DNA from 4 places in the Streptomyces sp. NPDC048211 genome. Region 4 is predicted to be linked to each of the others. Evidence: riboswitches for the same ligand, from Rfam matches in the RefSeq annotation. Region 4 holds a riboswitch; each other region holds the start of a gene.
What was found. Region 4 has a riboswitch for cyclic di-AMP ahead of ACGFZA_RS12245 (peptidoglycan DD-metalloendopeptidase family protein). Riboswitches for the same ligand answer to the same signal wherever they lie in the genome.
Positions count from the first base shown of each region.

Region 1 (4,522 bases), on a different contig from region 4:
CTCGGCCTCCTGAGCCAGCCGCTCCTGGTCGGCGATCTCGTCACGCTGCGACACGTACTGCCGCATCGGATACGCGAGCGCGACGATCAGTGAGCAGACGATCAGGGCCAGGAAGGCGGCCCGGCCGGTGAGCCGGGAACGGCGGGCCTGACGGCGGTTCTGGGACCGGTAGACGCGGGCCGCGGTCTGCTCGCCGAGCAACCGCAGCCGGGTCGCGGTGGAGAACCGGTCCCGGTCCTTCGCGGCCATGTCTCCGCCTCCCCATTACGCACGTCCGTCCCCGCACACGGTACGGGACCGAGTGCGGGGACGGACGGAGGCCGGGGCACTTGACCCGGCCGGGCTTCGTCGGGCCGGTGTCAGCCCTTGAAGCGCGGGAACGCCGAGCGGCCCGCGTACACCGCGGCGTCGTCGAGGATCTCCTCGATGCGCAGCAGCTGGTTGTACTTGGCGACACGGTCCGAGCGGGCCGGGGCGCCGGTCTTGATCTGGCCGCAGTTCACGGCGACCGCGAGGTCCGCGATGGTGACGTCCTCGGTCTCGCCGGAGCGGTGCGACATCATGCACTTGAAGCCGTTGCGCTGGGCCAGCTCGACGGCGTCCAGGGTCTCGGTCAGCGAACCGATCTGGTTGACCTTGACGAGCAGGGCGTTGGCCGAGCCCTCCTCGATGCCACGGGCCAGACGCTCCGGGTTGGTGACGAAGAGGTCGTCGCCGACGATCTGCACCTTGGCGCCGATCTTGTCGGTGATGACCTTCCAGCCGGCCCAGTCGTCCTCGTACAGCGGGTCCTCGATGGAGACCAGCGGGTACGCGGAGACGAGCTCCTCGTAGTACTCGGTCATCTCGGCGGCCGAGCGGGACTTGCCCTCGAACTCGTACTTGCCGTCCTTGTAGAACTCGGACGCGGCGACGTCGAGCGCGAGCGCGATGTCCTTGCCCGGGGCGTAGCCGGCTTCCTTGATGGCCTCGACGATGAGGTCCAGGGCGGCGCGGTTCGACTCCAGGTTCGGCGCGAAGCCGCCCTCGTCACCGAGACCGGTGGACAGGCCCTTGGTCTTCAGGACCTTCTTCAGCGTGTGGTAGACCTCGGCGCCCCAGCGCAGGGCCTCGGAGAAGGACTCCGCGCCGATCGGGGCGATCATGAACTCCTGGATGTCCACGTTGGAGTCGGCGTGCGACCCACCGTTGAGGATGTTCATCATCGGGACGGGCAGCAGGTGCGCGTTCGGACCGCCGAGGTAGCGGAACAGCGGCAGGTCCGAGGCCTCGGACGCGGCGTGGGCCACGGCGAGCGAGACGCCGAGGATGGCGTTGGCGCCGAGGGAGCCCTTGTTCTCGGTGGCGTCCAGGTCGAACATCGCCTGGTCGATCAGCCGCTGCTCGGTCGCGTCGTAGCCGACGAGCTCCGGGCCGATCTGCTCGATCACGGCGAGGACGGCCTTTTCGACACCCTTGCCGTGGTAGCGGTTGGGGTCGCCGTCGCGAAGCTCAATGGCCTCGAACGCGCCGGTGGAGGCGCCGGACGGAACAGCAGCACGGCCCGTGCTGCCGTCGTCGAGGCCGACCTCGACCTCGACCGTGGGGTTTCCGCGGGAGTCGAGGATTTCCCTGGCTACGACGACGTCGATGGACGGCACGAGGCATCTCCTTCTGGGATGTGACGCTTGTGGTGCAGGGTCGCTTTGGCCTTGCGACAAGAGCCTAACCGGCCCGGCCGCCCCAACCGGCCGACCGCCCGTCCCCTGGGACGAAAAAGGACCCAAGGGCAGGCACAGTGGGGCAAAAGGCCAGAAATTTACTGACGAGTAACGACAACAGTTGAACGGTCAACGCAGAAACCGGCGCACCCCGGACCGGTACGCACGGGGGGAGGGTGCGCGCCGGGCCGGGGCGGCCGGGGTCATCAGCGAGGAGAGATCGCGACTACTTCGTCAGGTGGAGCTGCTGACCGGGGTAGATCAGGTCGGCGTCCGTGACGATGTCCTTGTTGAGCTTGAAGAGCTGCTCCCAGCCGCCCTTGACCTTGTGGTCGGCGGCGATCTTGCTCAGGGAGTCACCGGTGATGACCTTGTACTCGCCGTCACCCTTCTCGACCTTCTTGCCGGTCGGGGTCGTGACGGTCTTCGACTCGGCCTTGGGGGCGGCCGAACGCTCGGAGCGGTTGGTGGCGGGGGCCTCGGTGCGCTCGGCCTTCTTCGGCTCGGCCTGCTTCGGGGCGGCCTCGGCCTTCGGCGCGGTCTCGGTCTTGGCGGCGGAGGAGCCGGTGTCGACACCCGGGTCGACACCGTCGTTGCTCAGGTTGCCGGCACCGGCGCAGGACCAGGCGCCCGGACCCTGCATGTCGAGGAGCTTCTCGGCGGTGGCGATCTGCTGGGCCTTGGTGGCCAGGTCGGCGCGGGCCGCGTACTGGGTGCCACCGGCGGCGGCCCAGCTGGACTGCGAGAACTGCAGGCCGCCGTAGTAGCCGTTGCCGGTGTTGATGGACCAGTTGCCACCGGACTCGCACTGGGCGACGGCGTCCCACGTGGACACGGAGGCGGCGGAAGCGCCGGTCGCACCCATCAGGGGCACGGCGATGGCGGCACCGGCGACACCGGCGAGCGTGGCGATACGGACGGCCTTGGACGGGCGACGGTGCTTGTTGCCCTTGCTGTTGAGCAGCATCGAGACTTCTCCTCACCGACGCCTACGAGGTGAGCTGTCGGGTTCGGGCCAAGTGAGTTGCCCGGTCGCACGTCCTAGCGCACGACTTCACCCCAAGCCGGTCCTGATCCGTCTTGCGACGATCGGGCCCGGCGCTTACCTGGGTCCCCCGCTCCTGCCTACGGCGCTTTACGCGTCTGTTCCCTTCGACCGACGGCAGGATTCGGCGTGACGGTCGACGGGGCCCGCGGTGCGAGCGGTTCCGACCGTAATCACACCCCACCCTCATATCCAAAGATGGACATACCGGATAAACAGCCCTTCCTTGCATCCGAAGAACCCTCGTTTGCGCAGGTCGGAACGGATGCGGCGGGACCTCCCGGACAAGACGCGCCAGTTCACGCAAAGAGACCCATGTCTCACTCCGTCAAAAGTGGGACATAGGCCTCTTAACTACCCCAATTTTTGGGGTGTTTTCAGCTGATCATCAGACTGCGCTCACTCGGTCTTCAGGCCGAGATCGAGGCTCTGGCCAGGCAGGATGAGGTCCGGGTCGGAGCCCACCTCCGCCTTGTTGGCCTCGTACAGCTGGGTCCAGCCGCCGGCCAGGTGCTGCGCGTCGGCAATCGCCCAGAGGTTGTCGCCTGCGCGCACGGTGTACGTACCGTCAGCAGCCGGGGCAGCGGTGTCGCGTGCGTCACTGTCACCGCGCGAGGCGTGCCGCCCCGCGTCACGGTCACCGGCGCGGCCACTCGCCCGGGTCTCCTCGGGGGCCGGAGCACCCCGGTGCTTGCCGGCCTTCTCCTGACCTCCTGCCGGGTCCTCCTCGGCGCCGGAGGCCTTGCCCGAGGGCGTGGCGGAGGGGGTGGCCGACGGAGAGGCGGACGCGTCCGGCTTTCCGCCCTTGCCCTTGGCGTCGTCCGCGGCGTCGCCCGTGGCCTCGTCCGCCGGCGTGGTCGCGTCCGAGGACTCGTCGTCCGACGCGGCGTCATCACCGGAGGAGTCGGCGCTCGCGGACGGGTCCGCGCTTCCGGACGGGTCGGCGGACGGGGTGCTGCCCGGGTCCACGCCCGGCAGGCCGCTGTCCACGGCGAGGCCCGAGACGACCGCGCAGCTCGGCCACGCCTTCGGCCCCTGGTCCTCCAGGACCTTCTCCGCCACGGCGATCTGCTGCGAGCGGCTGGCGAGGTCCGCGCGCTCGGCGTACGACTCGCCGCCGTACGACTTCCAGACCTCCTGCGAGAACTGCAGGCCGCCGTAGTAGCCGTTGCCGAGGTCGGCGCTCCACATCCCGCCGCTCTCGCACTCGGCCACCCGGTCCCAGGTCGAGGCGTCGGCGGCGTGCGCGCCTGCCGCGCCGAGCAGCGGGATGGCGATGGCCGAGCCGGTCACGCCTGCGGCGACGATGATCGCGGGTGCCTGCCGAGGGCGACGGTGTCTGCCGTTCGCGGAGCCCATGGGGATGCCTTCCGTGTGACTGACGAGTGACTGGTGAGTCGAACGGTGAACCTAGCGGGACTCGAACGTGTGTCACAAGTCGATGCAGCAGAGATCACGTGAAAGTCACAGAGTTGACAGAGTGTCACCTTCATCGTGTGCCCGCTCCGGTGCGAACTCCACCGGCAGCGTGCGCAGTCCACGCATGATGAGACCGCCACGCCACCGCAAATCGGCAGGATCTCCCGCAAGTCGCAGGTCCGGGAGGCGTTTCAGGAGCGTGGCGAGGGCGACCTGCCCCTCCAGCCGGGCGAGCGGCGCTCCCAGGCAGTAGTGGATTCCGTGACCGTAACCGAGGTGCTGATTGTCACGCCGCGCGAGATCCAGCACGTCCGGTCCGCCGAAGCGTTCGGGGTCCCGGTCGGCGGCCGCCAGCACC
Region 1 is NZ_JBIDAD010000008.1:110,947-115,468, forward strand. It holds gene ACGFZA_RS27320 (septum formation initiator family protein) at 1-249, opposite strand, end outside; gene eno (phosphopyruvate hydratase) at 360-1,640, opposite strand; gene ACGFZA_RS27330 (transglycosylase family protein) at 1,927-2,667, opposite strand; cyclic di-AMP (ydaO/yuaA leader) riboswitch at 2,672-2,843, opposite strand; gene ACGFZA_RS27335 (transglycosylase family protein) at 3,145-4,104, opposite strand; gene ACGFZA_RS27340 (cytochrome P450) at 4,210-4,522, opposite strand, start outside.
Region 1: linked by a shared signal. The riboswitch ahead of ACGFZA_RS27330 (transglycosylase family protein) and the one ahead of ACGFZA_RS12245 (peptidoglycan DD-metalloendopeptidase family protein) in region 4 are both predicted to bind cyclic di-AMP.

Region 2 (4,522 bases), on a different contig from region 4:
TGTTCCTTGCAACACCTTCTCGTTTTAAACACTTTGACGGGATCGTGAAGATCGTCCGCAGGGGGCGGCGATGCGCCTGACCGTCAAAGGGGCTGCGGGGGTTGTTTGTTCGGGTTCGCCGACGTCTATCCGCGCCTGGTGCCCAGTGGTTGGGGAGGGCTTCCGGTCGTTCCCGGCAGAGCGTGGTCGTGGTGCGGCGCGGGACTGGTCGTGGTGCGGCGCAGGACTGGTCGTGGTGCGGCGCGGGGGCGGCGGCCGGTCGTGGTGCGGTCGGCGGATCGGTCGCGGATCGGCCGTGGGTCGGCGGCGTCCTCGGGGGGGTGCGGGCGACGGGTGGTCATGAGCGCCTCGAACATGCCGTAGAGTTGTGTTTACCGACGCGGGGTGGAGCAGCTCGGTAGCTCGCTGGGCTCATAACCCAGAGGTCGCAGGTTCAAATCCTGTCCCCGCTACTGAAGAATCAGGCCCGGCATGCATACAGCGTGCCGGGCCTGATTCGTTTGTGTGTGTACGCCGTCGGCCCGCCGGGCCGACGGCCTGTGCGGGCCGTACGCCGCGTATCCCCCCATTGGCCGACGAGGAGTCGCCCCGCGACCCTGCTCCGGGAAGCCTGGGGTGTGGTGCGCGGTACCGTCCGCGGCCGTGGATGTACCGGGCAGGAGAGCAGCAGGTGGGGAAGCGGGAGAAGCGGAGGACGAGGCGTGCCGGTGGCGTGCGGACCCGCCGGTTCGTCCGGGCCCTTCCCGCCCTGATGATCGGCGGGGGCGTGCTGTTCGACGCCTTCACCCCGCCCGCGTTCACCGCCATCCCGTTGTTCGCGGCCGCGCCGCTGATCGCCGCGCCGTTCTTCTCGCGGGCCAGCACCATCCGTACCGGAGCCGCCGCCCTGCTGGCCGTCGTCGGGCTGCGGATCTACAGCGGCACGCTGCTCCGGGTCGTGCCGTCCATCGAACTGCTCACCGTCCTCACCGTCTCCGTCCTCGCCGTCGTGATCAACGACGTCGTGCGGCGCAGCAACGAGCAGCTGGCCTCGGCCCGGGTCATCGCGGAGACCGCCATGCGGGCGGTGCTGCCGACGCCGTCCGACCGGATCGGCGGCCTGCATGTCGCCGCGCGGTACGAGGCGGCGCAGGCGGACGAGTTCGTCGGCGGCGACCTGTTCTCGGTCACGGACACCCCGCAGGGCGTGCGGCTGGTCGTCGGGGACGTACGGGGCAAGGGGCTGGACGCCGTCGAGGCCGTGGCGGTGATCATCGGCGCGTTCCGGGAGGCGGCCGAGCAGGAGGAGTCGCTGGAAGGCGTGGCCCAGCGGCTGGAGCGTGCGCTGGCGCGCGAGTCCAGCACGCGCGGCGGTCTCGACGCCGTCGAGGGGTTCGTCACCGCGGTGCTCGCGGAGATCCCGCCGGGTGCGTCCTCGGTACGGATCGTCAACCGCGGCCACCCGGACCCGCTGCTGCTGCACACGGACGGGGAGCTGGAGGTGCTCGGGCCCTCGGTCCCGGCGCTGCCGCTGGGGATGGACCTGGGAGTGTGGCCGGACCGGTCGGACGTCTGGGACCTGCCCGCCGGGGCGACGCTCCTCCTCTATACGGACGGCCTCTCCGAGGCGCGTGACACCGAAGGCGTCTTCTACGACCCCGCCGAGCGGCTGCGGGGTCGGATCTTCCCGGGGCCCGAGGAGCTGCTGTCCGCGCTGACCGATGACGTGCGGCTGCATACGGGCGGCGAGTCGACGGACGACATGGCGTTGCTGGCGGTGGGCCGGCCGGCTGAGGGGCAGCCCGACCGGCGCAGGACTGTGAAGATCGTCGGCCTGGGCGATGGCGGCGGGTGAGTCCGAGGCCGGGGGTGGCGTGGGGGAGCGGTTGGCCATGATGCCACCGTCCGTAACCGAAGGGCACCCCTCCGCATAACATTTGACGCAACGTCAGAAATCGGTTGGTGACCGAGGGGTGATCAACTCGTCCGATTCCACCCGGTTGTGTCCCGTAAAGTCCAGGCCAAGGGGCTGAACGATCAGTGGGAACAGCTTGGAATCGGACCCCGGTGTCTATTAACGTTCGATAACGCAGCGCGGTTGTCCCAGCCGCCGTCAGTGGCGGCACCGTGCGCGAGCGCCGAATTCCGCAAGGGAACCGGGGAACCACCTACATGGGGTGAATCGGGCATCTCTGTCTCGTGACGAGACGGAGGAACCCGTAGGAGACCTTCCTGCTCCGAACCCGTCAGCTAACCCGGTAGGCGAGAAGGAAGGAAAGGAGTGCGCCCCCGTGGCGTCCAACAAGCCTGCCCCCGAAGCTCCCTCACGGTTCGTGCCCGAGTACGGCGACGACTTCGCGTCCCGGCCCGGCACCGTGGTCGGTACGGAGTACGGGGCCGCCTACGCGACCGATTACGGGACCGATCGGGGCAGCGACTTCGGAAACGACTTCCGCGCCGACGACTCAGGGCCCGACCGGACCTGGGAGGAATGGAATCCCACCGAGGACTCCGTCCGTCCCGTACGCGGCAAGCACCGCGTCGCCAAGCAGCGCAATGGTCTGGCCCGCAGCTCCACCGTCCTCGGCGTCGGCGTCATCGCGGCCGTCGGTGCGGGTGGCATGGCCACCGCCCAGAGCAAGCCGCCGGTCTCCATCTCTCTGCCCGATTCCATCGCGGACAATCTCCCCGACGCCAAGTCCCTCCCGGGCGTAGGCGCGCTGTTCTCGGGTGGGTCCGAGTCCGAGTCCGCGGCGGAGAAGGCCGAGGCGGCGATCGCCTCCGCTCCTCTGACCACCGCCGGCATCACCACCGCCGAGGCCGAGCAGGGCACCACCGACGCGGGCGAGGCCCTCCGCGCCCGCATCCTCCAGCAGGCCGAGCAGCAGCAGGACGCCGCCGACGCCGAGGTCAAGGCCGCAGCGGAGAAGGCCGCGGCCGAGAAGGCCGCCGCGGAGGCGAAGAAGCAGCAGGACGCCGCCGAGGCCAAGATCGCCGCGGAGAAGAAGAAGGCGGAGGAAGAGGCGAAGAAGAAGGCTGAGGCCCTCCGGCTCGCCAAGCTCGCCGCCAGCTACGCCATCCCCACCTCCTCGTACACGATCACCTCGACCTTCGGCGAGGCCGGATCGATGTGGTCCTCCGGCTACCACACGGGCCTCGACTTCGCGGCTCCCACCGGTACGCCGATCAAGGCGATCCACACCGGCACGATCAAGTCGGCGGGCTACTCCGGTTCCTACGGCTACCGCACCGTCCTGGAGCTGGAGGACGGCACCGAGCTGTGGTTCTGCCACCAGTCCTCGATGGACGTCAGCATCGGTCAGAAGGTCACGACCGGCGACACCATCGGACGCGTCGGCGCGACCGGCAACGTCACCGGCCCCCACCTCCACCTGGAGGTCCACACCCCGGACGGCACCGGCATCGACCCGATGCCCTGGCTGCAGGCCAGGGGCCTCACGGTCTGAGACCGTTCTCCCCCGCCGGTTCTCCGGCCGCGAAACCCCGGCAGCCCTGACGCTCACCCCCCGACGTCAGGGCTGCCGGTCTGTCTCCGTCGTCAGGGTCGGCCGGTCCGTCTCCGTCGTCAGGTGGGCCGGTCCGTCTCCGTCCCCTCGTCGCACCGGCTCGGATGTACAGGCCACGGAATAGTGGAGCCCGGGAAAACGGTTGTTCCACCCATGACTTCTCTCCGCAAGCTCGGCTCCTCCAGCCTCCAGGTCTTCCCGCTCGCCCTCGGGGGCAACGTCTTCGGCTGGACGGCGGACGAGGCGCAGTCCTTCGCCGTCCTCGACGCGTACGCGGCCGCCGGCGGCAATTTCATCGACACGGCCGACGCCTACTCGGCCTGGGTCCCCGGCAACGAGGGCGGCGAGTCGGAGTCCCTCATCGGCAAGTGGCTCGCCGCGCGTGGCAACCGTTCCGACATCGTCGTGGCCACCAAGGTCGGCGCCCACCCCGCGTACAAGGGGCTCTCCGCCACCACCATCAAGGCCGCCGCCGAGGAGTCGCTGCGCCGGCTCGGCACCGACCACATCGACCTCTACTACACGCACTTCGACGACGAGACGGTCCCGGTCGAGGAGATCATCACCGCCCTCGACCAGCTGGTGAAGGACGGCAAGGTCCGCGAGATCGCCGCGTCCAACATCAGCGCCCAGCGGCTCCGGGCCTCGCTGGACTTCTCCGAGCGCGAGGGGCTCGCCCGGTACGTGGCCCTGCAGCCCCACTACAACCTCGTCTCCCGGGACACGTACGAGGGCGAGCTCCAGGACACCGCCGAAGACGCCGGGCTCGCCGCCGTCCCGTACTTCGCCCTCGCCTCCGGGTTCCTCACCGGCAAGTACCGTCCCGGTACGTCCGTGGAGAGCGCGCGCGCCGGCAAGGCGTCCACGCACCTGGAGTCGGAGCGCGGGCAGAAGGTGCTCGCCGCGCTCGACAAGGTGGCGCAGGAGCGGGACGCGGAGATCGCGACCGTGGCGCTGGCGTGGCTGGCCGCCCGGCCGACCGTCGCCGCTCCCATCGCCTCGGCCCGTACGGTCGA
Region 2 is NZ_JBIDAD010000006.1:528,644-533,165, forward strand. It holds tRNA gene ACGFZA_RS24695 (tRNA-Met) at 379-452, shown strand; gene ACGFZA_RS24700 (PP2C family protein-serine/threonine phosphatase) at 713-1,834, shown strand; cyclic di-AMP (ydaO/yuaA leader) riboswitch at 2,106-2,259, shown strand; gene ACGFZA_RS24705 (M23 family metallopeptidase) at 2,271-3,446, shown strand; gene ACGFZA_RS24710 (aldo/keto reductase) at 3,660-4,522, shown strand, end outside.
Region 2: linked by a shared signal. The riboswitch ahead of ACGFZA_RS24705 (M23 family metallopeptidase) and the one ahead of ACGFZA_RS12245 (peptidoglycan DD-metalloendopeptidase family protein) in region 4 are both predicted to bind cyclic di-AMP.

Region 3 (4,522 bases), on a different contig from region 4:
GTCCAGCTGTCCGGTGGGCAGCCCGTCGAGCGAGGCCCGGGTCACCGCGCGCGCGTAGTCGGCGGTCTGCAACAGGCCCGGTACCACCGAGGTCTCCAGCGTGCGCGCGGTGCGCGCCTGCGACTCCAGGCTGATGAAGTCGCGGTACTGCGGCGGGATCAGACCGCGGTACGCGTGCCACCACCCCGCGCCGCCCCCGCCCGCCGACCCTGCCAGCGCCTCCAGGACCTCGCGCAGCTTCGGGTCGTCCGTGCCGTACGTGTCGAGCAGCCGGGTCACATCACCGGGCTGCACTCCGCTCACGCCGGTCTCGATCCGGCTGACCTTCGACTGGTGCCAGCCGAGCAGACGGGCCGCGTCCCGGCTCGTGAGCCCCGTCGCATGGCGCAGACTCCGCAGTTCCTCCCCGAGCTTGCGGCGTCGTACCGCAGGGCCGTGCCGCATGCGGTGCCTCCCTCCCACTCCTGACGAACGCTCTCTGCCGAGCGGACAGTGTGGCGCCCTTACGGGGCATCCGGGGCAGAGTTCACCGCTTCGAGCGACAGATATATGCATATCTTGGTGGATCGCCGTTACAGAGGGCAGCATCAGTGGCAATCTGGCGCGAAGCACAACCCGGACCATCGATCGCGGGGTCGCTTCCGGGTGGGAAAGGGACGGCTCGCCATGGCAGACCATCAAGAAGCAAGCGTCACTCTGCCGAGCGAGCCGGTTTCGGTCTCCGCCGCTCGGAGGTATGTGGCCCGGGTACTGGCCGGATGGGGGCTGCCCGACGGCGCGGACACGGGGGAGACCGTCCGGCTCATCGTCTCGGAGCTCGCGACCAACGCCGTCCAGCACACCTTCGGGCAGTCACCCACCTTCACCGTGGACCTCCGGCTGGAGCGGGAGGAACAGCTCCGTATCGGGGTGACGGACAGTCACCCCCGCTGGCCCCAAAGGCTTCCGGCGGCCGTGCAGCAGGACAACGGGCGCGGGATGGTGATCATCCGCGCGCTGGCCAAGGAGTACGGCGGCCGGCTGACCGTCACGCCCACTCCGGACGGCGGGAAGACCGTCTGGATCGCCCTGCCGTGGGACGTACCGGTCCAGCACTGACCGCCACGCCGGTCACTGAGGTCCCGAGGCCCGCCCGAATCCGCTGCGCAGCAGCGCGCGCAGTGTCGCCGCCGCGGCGCTCGCACGGTCGCCGCGGTGCACCACCGAGATCGTCCGGCGGAATGCGGCCGGCTCCAGCCGCCGCACGGACAGCGGTGTGGGCGACATCGCGGCGACCATCTCGGGTACGACAGCCATGCCGATGCCCGCGCTGACCAGCGCACACACCAGCGCATAGCCGGGCGACTCGCAGACCACCGCCGGCGACGCCCCCGCCTCGGCGAGGGCGCTCTCCACTCCGCGGCGCGGCGGATGGGTGGGCGCGCTGCTGATCAGGGGCCGGCCTGCCAGCTCCGTCACCGGGAGCCGCCCGCTGCCGTCCGCCAGGACCTGCCCGACGGCGGTGATCAGTACCAGTTCCTCGATCAGGAGCGGCTCGGCCAGGACGCCCGAGGGCAGCGCCGTCGCGGCGGCAGGCTCGTAGGCATGGGTCAGAGCCAGATCCACCTCGCCCGCCGCCACCGCGGCCACCCCGTCCGGCGGCTCGTACTCGGTGACGACCAGTTCCACGTCCGGGTGCGCACGGCGGAACGCACTCAGCACCGGCGGCAGCAGATGGATGCCCGCCGTGGTGAACGTGCCGACCCGCAGGCGCCCGCCGGACAGTCCCGCGAGTTGCGCCAGCTCGTGGCGGGCCCGGTCCATCTCGTCGAGGACCCGCCGGGCGCGCCCGGCGAGCAGTTCGCCCGCCGCCGTCAGGCGGGCGCCACGGTGGTGGCGCACCAGCAGAGCGGCCCCCGCCTCGCGCTCCAGCTTGGCGAGCTGTTGTGACAGCGCGGGAGCGGTGTAACCGAGCCGGGCTGCGGCCCGGGTGATCGAGCCGGCCTCGGCGACCGCCACCAGCGCCGCGAGCCGCGTCGGGTCGTACATTAAGCATTCCTTTTGGCAGACCCACAAGATTGCAAGTACATGCTAAAGGGCTCAGGGGTCCAGGGTGGAGGCATGGACGCACAACTGACTGCCTTCGTCGGGGTCGCCGCAGCGATGGTCGCGCTGCCCGGCGCGGACTTCACCGTCGTCGTACGCAACGCCCTCGCCTCGCGTGCCGCGGGGGTGGCGACGGCGCTCGGGGTCGCCGGAGGCCTCCTCGTCCACACCGCGCTCGCCGTCGCCGGCCTGGCGGCCGTACTGGTGGCGGTGCCCGTGCTGTTCCGGACGATCCAGCTTCTGGGCGGCGCTTACGTGCTCTACCTGGGCATCAGCGCCCTCCACGCGGCCCGCCGCCGCTCCGGGCCGGGCCCGGAGAACGGGCAGGGTGAGGAGGGCGAGCAGGGCGGCGCGAGGGCCGCGAAAGGAACCGGGCGCGCACTGCGCCAGGGCTTCCTCACCAACGCGCTGAACCCCAAGGCGCCCGTGCTCTTCCTCAGCCTGCTGCCGCAGTTCGTGCCGGCCGGGGCGGCGCCCCTGCCCAGAACGCTGCTGCTGGCCGCGATCGTCGTGGTGCTGGCGCTGATCTGGTTCCCGGCCGTGGCGCTCCTGGTGGACCGCCTGGGCCGGTGGCTGCGCCGGCCGCGTACCGCCCGGGCGATCGAGGGCGGCAGCGGCGCGGCACTCACCGCACTGGGGCTGGTCCTGGTGACCGGTCCGCTGCTGCACTGACGCGGGAGCGGGAGCCGGGGAGGGGCTTCAGCGGACCCGGCCGTAGTAGACGCTCTTCGTCCAGATCTTCTCCAGGCGGACCACGGCCCCGGTCTTGGGGGAGTGCCAGATCCTGCCGCTGCCCGCGTAGATGCCGACGTGGTAGATGCTGCGGCCGGAATGGAAGAAGACCAGATCGCCGCGCTGCCGTTGGGACGACGAGATGTGGCGGGTCTTGTTGTACTGCTGCTGGGCCGTGCGCGGGAGCTTCTTGCCCGCCTTCTTGAACGAGTAGAGCGTCAGCCCGGAACAGTCGAAGCGGCTGGGCCCGGTGGCGCCCCACCGGTAGGGCGCCCCCTTCTTCGACGCGGCGATGTTGAGGGCCTTCGTCGAGTGTGTCGCGGCCTGGGCGTCGGTCACGGCGCCGGGGACGAACAGCGTGCCGCCGACGGCGGCGAGAGTCATGACCGAGGCCGTCGTGGCCCGGGCAAGCAGAGACGGGACATGAACCTGCGCAGTCATGCGCAACCCTTCGTCAGCCGCCTGTGAAGGATGACCTGTCGGGTTCGGGCTGGCGAAGTTGCCCGGCCGCGGATGCGGCTTCACCCCGAGGGTCGACCGAAAGCCCGGTCGGCCCGTTGTGCTCGGGTCCTCCACTCCTGCCGATCCACTCCTGTCGACCAGGCATCCGGGCGGCGGCAGGACTCGGCGTCCGCCCGGACCGCCCCGCCGCGGTGGCGGGGGCTTGTCGTCCCAGGGATCTTGACTCACCGAGTGCCGGATTTCCGAGGTGAAACGGCGATATGTGAGGCTCATCACGACTGACCCGTTCGGGTGGGCAGATGGCCTCAAGGGAAACGTCCGGCGCTCGCCTCCCGGTGCCGTACCAGCGGCGGAACGGGAGATTTCACCCAGCGTCCACCTCGAAAGCGCAAATCGAGTTGTCCCTCGTGCGAAGTAACGCCTACGCCGAACGAGCGAGAAAATTCGGCCGACGCGTCGGGCGTGTCGGGTCGGGGTGCTGATCAACTCGGTGGGGCGGGCGGGATGGTGACCCGCCCCGCCCGACGTTCGCCGTCCAGCACGCGCAGTGCCCGGGTCAACGTGACTGCGTGGATCCGCGATTCGCCCCGCTCGTGCATCAACGTGACCGCTTCCCGCAGAGCGACCGCGTACGAGGCCAGCGCCTGCGCGGCCCGCAGCGCGTCGTAGGTGTCGCCGCCGTGGGCCGGGTTGATCCGGCCCACCTGGTCGAGGACTTGCAGGTAGCGGTCGATGAACTCGCCCTCCGCACGGGTCAGGGCGGGCAGCGGGACGAACTCCGGTGGCTGCATCGGGGATTCACCGCGCCGACTGCGGAGGCAGCGAGCGGTTCTGGATGATGTGGTCGACCAGCCCGTAGTCCCTGGCTCCCTCGGCGTCCAGGATGAGGTCGCGTTCGGTGTCGGCGGTGATCTGCGCGGCGGAGCGGCCGGTGTGACGGGCCAGCATGCCGGTCAGGGTCTCGCGCATGCGAGCCACTTCCCGCGCCTCGATCTCCAGGTCGGACGGCTGACCCTGTACCGGCTCGGCGAGTTCGGGCTGCTGTACCACCACGCGGGCGCCCGGCAGCGCGTGCCGCCGGCCCGGGGCGCCCGCTGCCAGCAGTACGGCCGCACCGGCCCCCGCCTGGCCGAGGCAGAAGGTCTCCACCTCGCAGGTGAGGTACGTCATCGTGTCGTAGACGGCGGTCGTCGCGCCGAACGTGCCGCCGGGGGAGTTGATGTAGAGCGAGATGGGCCGGTCG
Region 3 is NZ_JBIDAD010000009.1:213,315-217,836, reverse strand. It holds gene ACGFZA_RS29680 (helix-turn-helix domain-containing protein) at 1-444, opposite strand, end outside; gene ACGFZA_RS29675 (ATP-binding protein) at 667-1,098, shown strand; gene ACGFZA_RS29670 (LysR family transcriptional regulator) at 1,111-2,028, opposite strand; gene ACGFZA_RS29665 (LysE family translocator) at 2,101-2,757, shown strand; gene ACGFZA_RS29660 (C40 family peptidase) at 2,785-3,258, opposite strand; cyclic di-AMP (ydaO/yuaA leader) riboswitch at 3,262-3,457, opposite strand; gene ACGFZA_RS29655 (hypothetical protein) at 3,762-4,070, opposite strand; gene ACGFZA_RS29650 (ATP-dependent Clp protease proteolytic subunit) at 4,078-4,522, opposite strand, start outside.
Region 3: linked by a shared signal. The riboswitch ahead of ACGFZA_RS29660 (C40 family peptidase) and the one ahead of ACGFZA_RS12245 (peptidoglycan DD-metalloendopeptidase family protein) in region 4 are both predicted to bind cyclic di-AMP.

Region 4 (4,522 bases):
ACTTCCCGGATGAGCTCGCCCGGTTCGAGGCCCGGGGCTGGCTCGACGCGACGGCGGCCTCGACCGGCCGGCTGCGCCTGTCCCCCGAGGGGCTCGCCCACTCCGACGCCCTGGGCCCCGACCTCTTCTCCCCTGCCGTACGGGCCGCGATGGCCGCGTACGAGCTGAAGTGAGCCCCGCGTGGACCTGACGATCCTCTACCGCGGCCCGCTCGCGTCGTGCGACTACGACTGCCCGTACTGTCCGTTCGCCAAGCGGCGCGACAGCCGGGAACAGCTGCGGGCCGACCGGGCAGCGCTGGAGCGCTTCACGGCGTGGGCGGCCGCGCAGACGGGTGACCGGATCTCGGTGCTCTTCACCCCGTGGGGCGAGGGTCTGGTGCGCTCCTGGTACCGCCGGGCGCTGGTCGAGCTGGCCCGGCTCCCGCACATCCGCAGGGTGGCGATCCAGACGAACCTCAGCGGCCGCACGCAGTGGCTGGCCGCAGCGGGCTCCGCGGGCCGCGAGAAGATCGCGCTCTGGTGCACGTACCACCCGGGCCAGACACCGTACGAGCGATTTCTCGGCCGGTGCGGGGAGCTGGCGTCCCTGGGGATCCGCCACAGCGTGGGAGTGGTCGGTCTCGACACCCACCTCGACGAGGCGCGGCGGCTGCGCGCGGCCCTTCCCGAGGAGGTCTACCTCTGGGTGAACGCCGCCGAGGGGCAGACCTACACGGACGAGGAGGCGGACCGGTGGACGGCGATCGACCCGCTGTTCCCGTACAGCCGCCATCCGCACCCCTCGGCCGGTCTGCCCTGCCGGACCGGTGAGTCGGTGATCTCGGTGGACGGTGACGGCACGGTGCGCCGCTGCCACTTCGTCCGCGCCGAGCTCGGCAATCTCTACGACGGCAGCTACCGCGCGGCGCTGGGACCTCGGGCCTGCCCGCTCGCCGTCTGCGACTGCCACATCGGCTATGTCCACCTGGAGACGCTGCCGCTGTACGACGTCTTCGCCGGCGGGGTGCTGGAGCGCATACCGGCCCAGCCGCCGTCCCCCGCCGCCCCGACGGGATTCCCGGGCGGCTGAGGACAGCGGAGGGTCAGAGCGGCAGCAGGTCGGGGCGCTTGGCCTCGACGTGGTCCCCCGACGACTCGCCGCGCAGCCGCCTGCCGATCCACGGGACCAGGTACTCGCGGGCCCAGTGGATGTCGTCGCGCCGCACTTCGAGCGTTCCGCGCTGTGCCTGCGGCGGCCACGGCTGGTCCGGGTCGGCGGGCACGTCGAGGCCGAGCACCTGCGCGGCGCGCAGCGCGACCCGGGTGTGGCCCTCCGCCGACAGGTGCAGCCGGTCGTCGTCCCAGGCCCGCCGGTCCTGCACCGAGCGCAGGGACCAGAGGTCGAGCACCGGACAGTCGTACCGGTCGGCGATGGACCGCACATGGGCGGTGTAGGTGGCGATCTTGCCGCGCAGATGCCGCAGCACGGGAACGTTGCGGGTGTCGAAGCCGGTGGTGACCATGACGGTGCCGACCGACCTGGTCAGGTCGGCGACCGCGCGCTCGAAGCGCTCGGCCACGTCGTCGGGGTCCGTGCCCGGCCGGATGATGTCGTTGCCGCCTGCGCAAAAGCTCACCAGATCGGGGGCGAGTTCCCTGGCGCGCGGCACCTGTTCCTCGACGATCTGGTCGAGGAGGCGTCCTCGTACGGCGAGATTGGCGTATCTGAAGTTCCCGTGCGCGGATCCTGCGGTGTCCACCGCGTCGGTGTCCGGGAGCTGGTCCGCGAGGAGTACCGCGAACCGGTCGGCCCATCCGACGAAGGTTCCGTCCGGGCCGGGGTCACCGACGCCCTCGGTGAAGCTGTCGCCAATCGCCGCGTACGACCCGATGGCGCCCTGTCGGTTGATGACGCCCTGCTGGATGTTGTTCGAATCGTCTGCCACAAGGGCATATCCTGCACCGCCGAATGTGACCTACGCGACCGTAATACGGGGTTGACGGGTGGTGAGATAGACCACCCGGTCAGTTTTTGGTAAAGGGGGAATAAGTGCGCTGCGCATACCGCGCACCGCACGGCAGAGGGACGGTGCGCCGCCGCGCACCGTCCCTCTATGCATTGCTCGGATCCGGTTCACCGGACCGGTGTTGCGTGGATCAGACGTTGATCCCGTGCGACGCCAGGTAGGCGATCGGGTCGATGTCCGAGCCGTACGCCGGACCCGTGCGGACCTCGAAGTGGAGGTGCGGGCCGGTGGCGTTGCCGGTGGCGCCGGAGAGGCCGACCTGCTGGCCCGCGGTCACGGTCTGACCCGCCGAGACGGAGAGCGAGGACATGTGGCCGTACTGCGAGTAGTGGCCGTCGGCGTGCTTGATGACGACCTCGTTGCCGTACGCGCCGCCCCAGCCGGCGGTGACGACGGTGCCGGAGGTGATCGCCTTCACGCTCGTGCCGGTGGAGACGGGGAAGTCGATGCCGGTGTGGCTGCCGCTGGACCAGTTGGCACCGGAGGCGCGGTACGCGGTGGTGTGGTTGCCCGGGACCGGGTGGACGTAACCGGAGTCGTTGCTCTGGGTCGCCGGGGCCGAGGTCTCCTGGGACGACGAGTCGTCGGAGGAGGAGGTGTCGGAGGCCGTGGAGGCCTTCGTCTCGGACTGGACCGGGGCCTTGGGCGCGGCCTTCGACGGAGTGGTGGAGGTGGTCGAGGCGTGGCCCCAGGCCTTGCCGCCGAGGGTCAGCTTCATGCCCGGGAAGATCAGGCTCGGGTTCTCGCCGACGACCTGACGGTTGTCCTGGTACAGCTTCTCCCAGCCGCCCTTGAGCTTGTGCTGGGCAGCGATCTTCGACAGGTAGTCGCCGGAGACCACGGTGTAGGAGGTGGTGCCGGCCTGCTTCTTCGCGACCGGGGTGGCCGGGGTGGCGTGCGTGGCGGCCGACTGCGAAGCGGCGGGAGCGGCCTGCTCCGCGGCGTTGGCACCGGTGGCGCCGAGCAGCGGAAGCGCGATGACGGCTCCGCCGGCACTCGCGACGACGACGCCGCGGGCGATGGTGCTGGACTTGGGACGGCGGTGCTTACCCGATATGGGCATGAAGGTTTTCCTCTCCGGCGCCTACGAGGTGAGCTGTCGGGTTCGGACTGGAGATGTCCGGTCGCGGCTGGCGCGACTTCACCCCGAGCCGGCCGGTTTCCCGGTCGGCGGCTTACCTGGTTCCCCCGCTCCTGCCACGCGGTGAGTGGGTGCGAATTCCGGGCGGCGGCAGGATTAGGCGGTCCGTCCGGATTGACAGCGAACGTAAGCGAGCCAGGACGGCGGAAACAAGCCACGGGTTCCGCCGTCGAATCCGCTCCGGAAAATCGGCGAAGAATTCCCGTCACACTCCGTGGATTATGGATCTTGGCTTTCCGCGCGGCGTCCGGGATACCCGCACGCCCCACCGCCACACACCGTCACGGATATGATCCCGCTCACGAGAGGGCGATCATCTCCCGCATAAGCGGGGCATGTTCGACTAAAAGCCTCAATACGGACATGTCATGCCCGCCGCCCCGCCGCGCCGGAAGGACGGCGGGGGTCGGGACCTTCACGAGAGGGCCCGCGGGCCGGCACGACGACCCGAAACCCGGACCCGAAGTGCAGGCCCAAAATGGGGCCTGCCCAAGATGATTGTCCGAGGAATCAATGTCGTATCGTCACGAGAGTGGACCCACCGGCGACACGCGCCGGTGACAGAGCCTCCAGGAGTGACCGTGACGCAGCAGCTGCCGCAGACCCCGTCGACGGAGCCCGAACTGGCGGGTGTCCGCAATTTCCGTGACGTGGGCGGCCTGCCCACCACGGACGGCCGCCGGGTGCGGTACGGACGGCTCTACCGCAGTGGTCACCTGGCACACGCCACGGCCGAGGACACCACGTTCCTCGCGGGTCTCGGGCTGCACACCGTCTTCGACTTCCGCAACGAGGCCGACCACAAGCTGGACGGGCTGGACGTGGAGCTGCCCGGCGTGCGCAACGTGTGTATCCCGCTCACCGACCCGGCGGACGGTGCGGAGTTCTGGCGGATGGTGCGCGACGGCGACACGGACGAGCTGCGGTCGATCCTGGCCGACGGCAAGGGATCCCACCGCATGATCGCTTCCTACCGGCAGATCATCCTGGAGCGCACGGCCGAGCACAGCCGGGTACTGCACGCCCTGGCCGAGGACAGCGTGCCCGCCCTGATGCACTGCGCGGCCGGCAAGGACCGCGCGGGCCTTTCGATCGCGGTGTCCCTGCTCGCCGTCGGCGTCGAGCGCGAAGCCATCGAGGCCGACTACCTCAAGTCCAACGACGCACACCGCCGCTACAAGGTCCGCCGCAGCGACACCTCCCCCGCCGGAATGTCGCCCGAGGTGATGGAGCTGCTCAATCCGCTCTTCGGCGCCCACCCCGACTACCTCGCCTCGGCCTTCACCACCATCGACGAGACCTGGGGCAGCACCGACCGCTACCTCGCCGACGCCCTCAAGGTCACCCCGGAGACGCGGGAGCGGCTGCGCGAG
Region 4 is NZ_JBIDAD010000002.1:1,232,932-1,237,453, reverse strand. It holds gene ACGFZA_RS12260 (STM4012 family radical SAM protein) at 1-173, shown strand, start outside; gene ACGFZA_RS12255 (STM4011 family radical SAM protein) at 181-1,071, shown strand; gene ACGFZA_RS12250 (SGNH/GDSL hydrolase family protein) at 1,085-1,927, opposite strand; gene ACGFZA_RS12245 (peptidoglycan DD-metalloendopeptidase family protein) at 2,139-3,071, opposite strand; cyclic di-AMP (ydaO/yuaA leader) riboswitch at 3,077-3,229, opposite strand; gene ACGFZA_RS12240 (tyrosine-protein phosphatase) at 3,731-4,522, shown strand, end outside.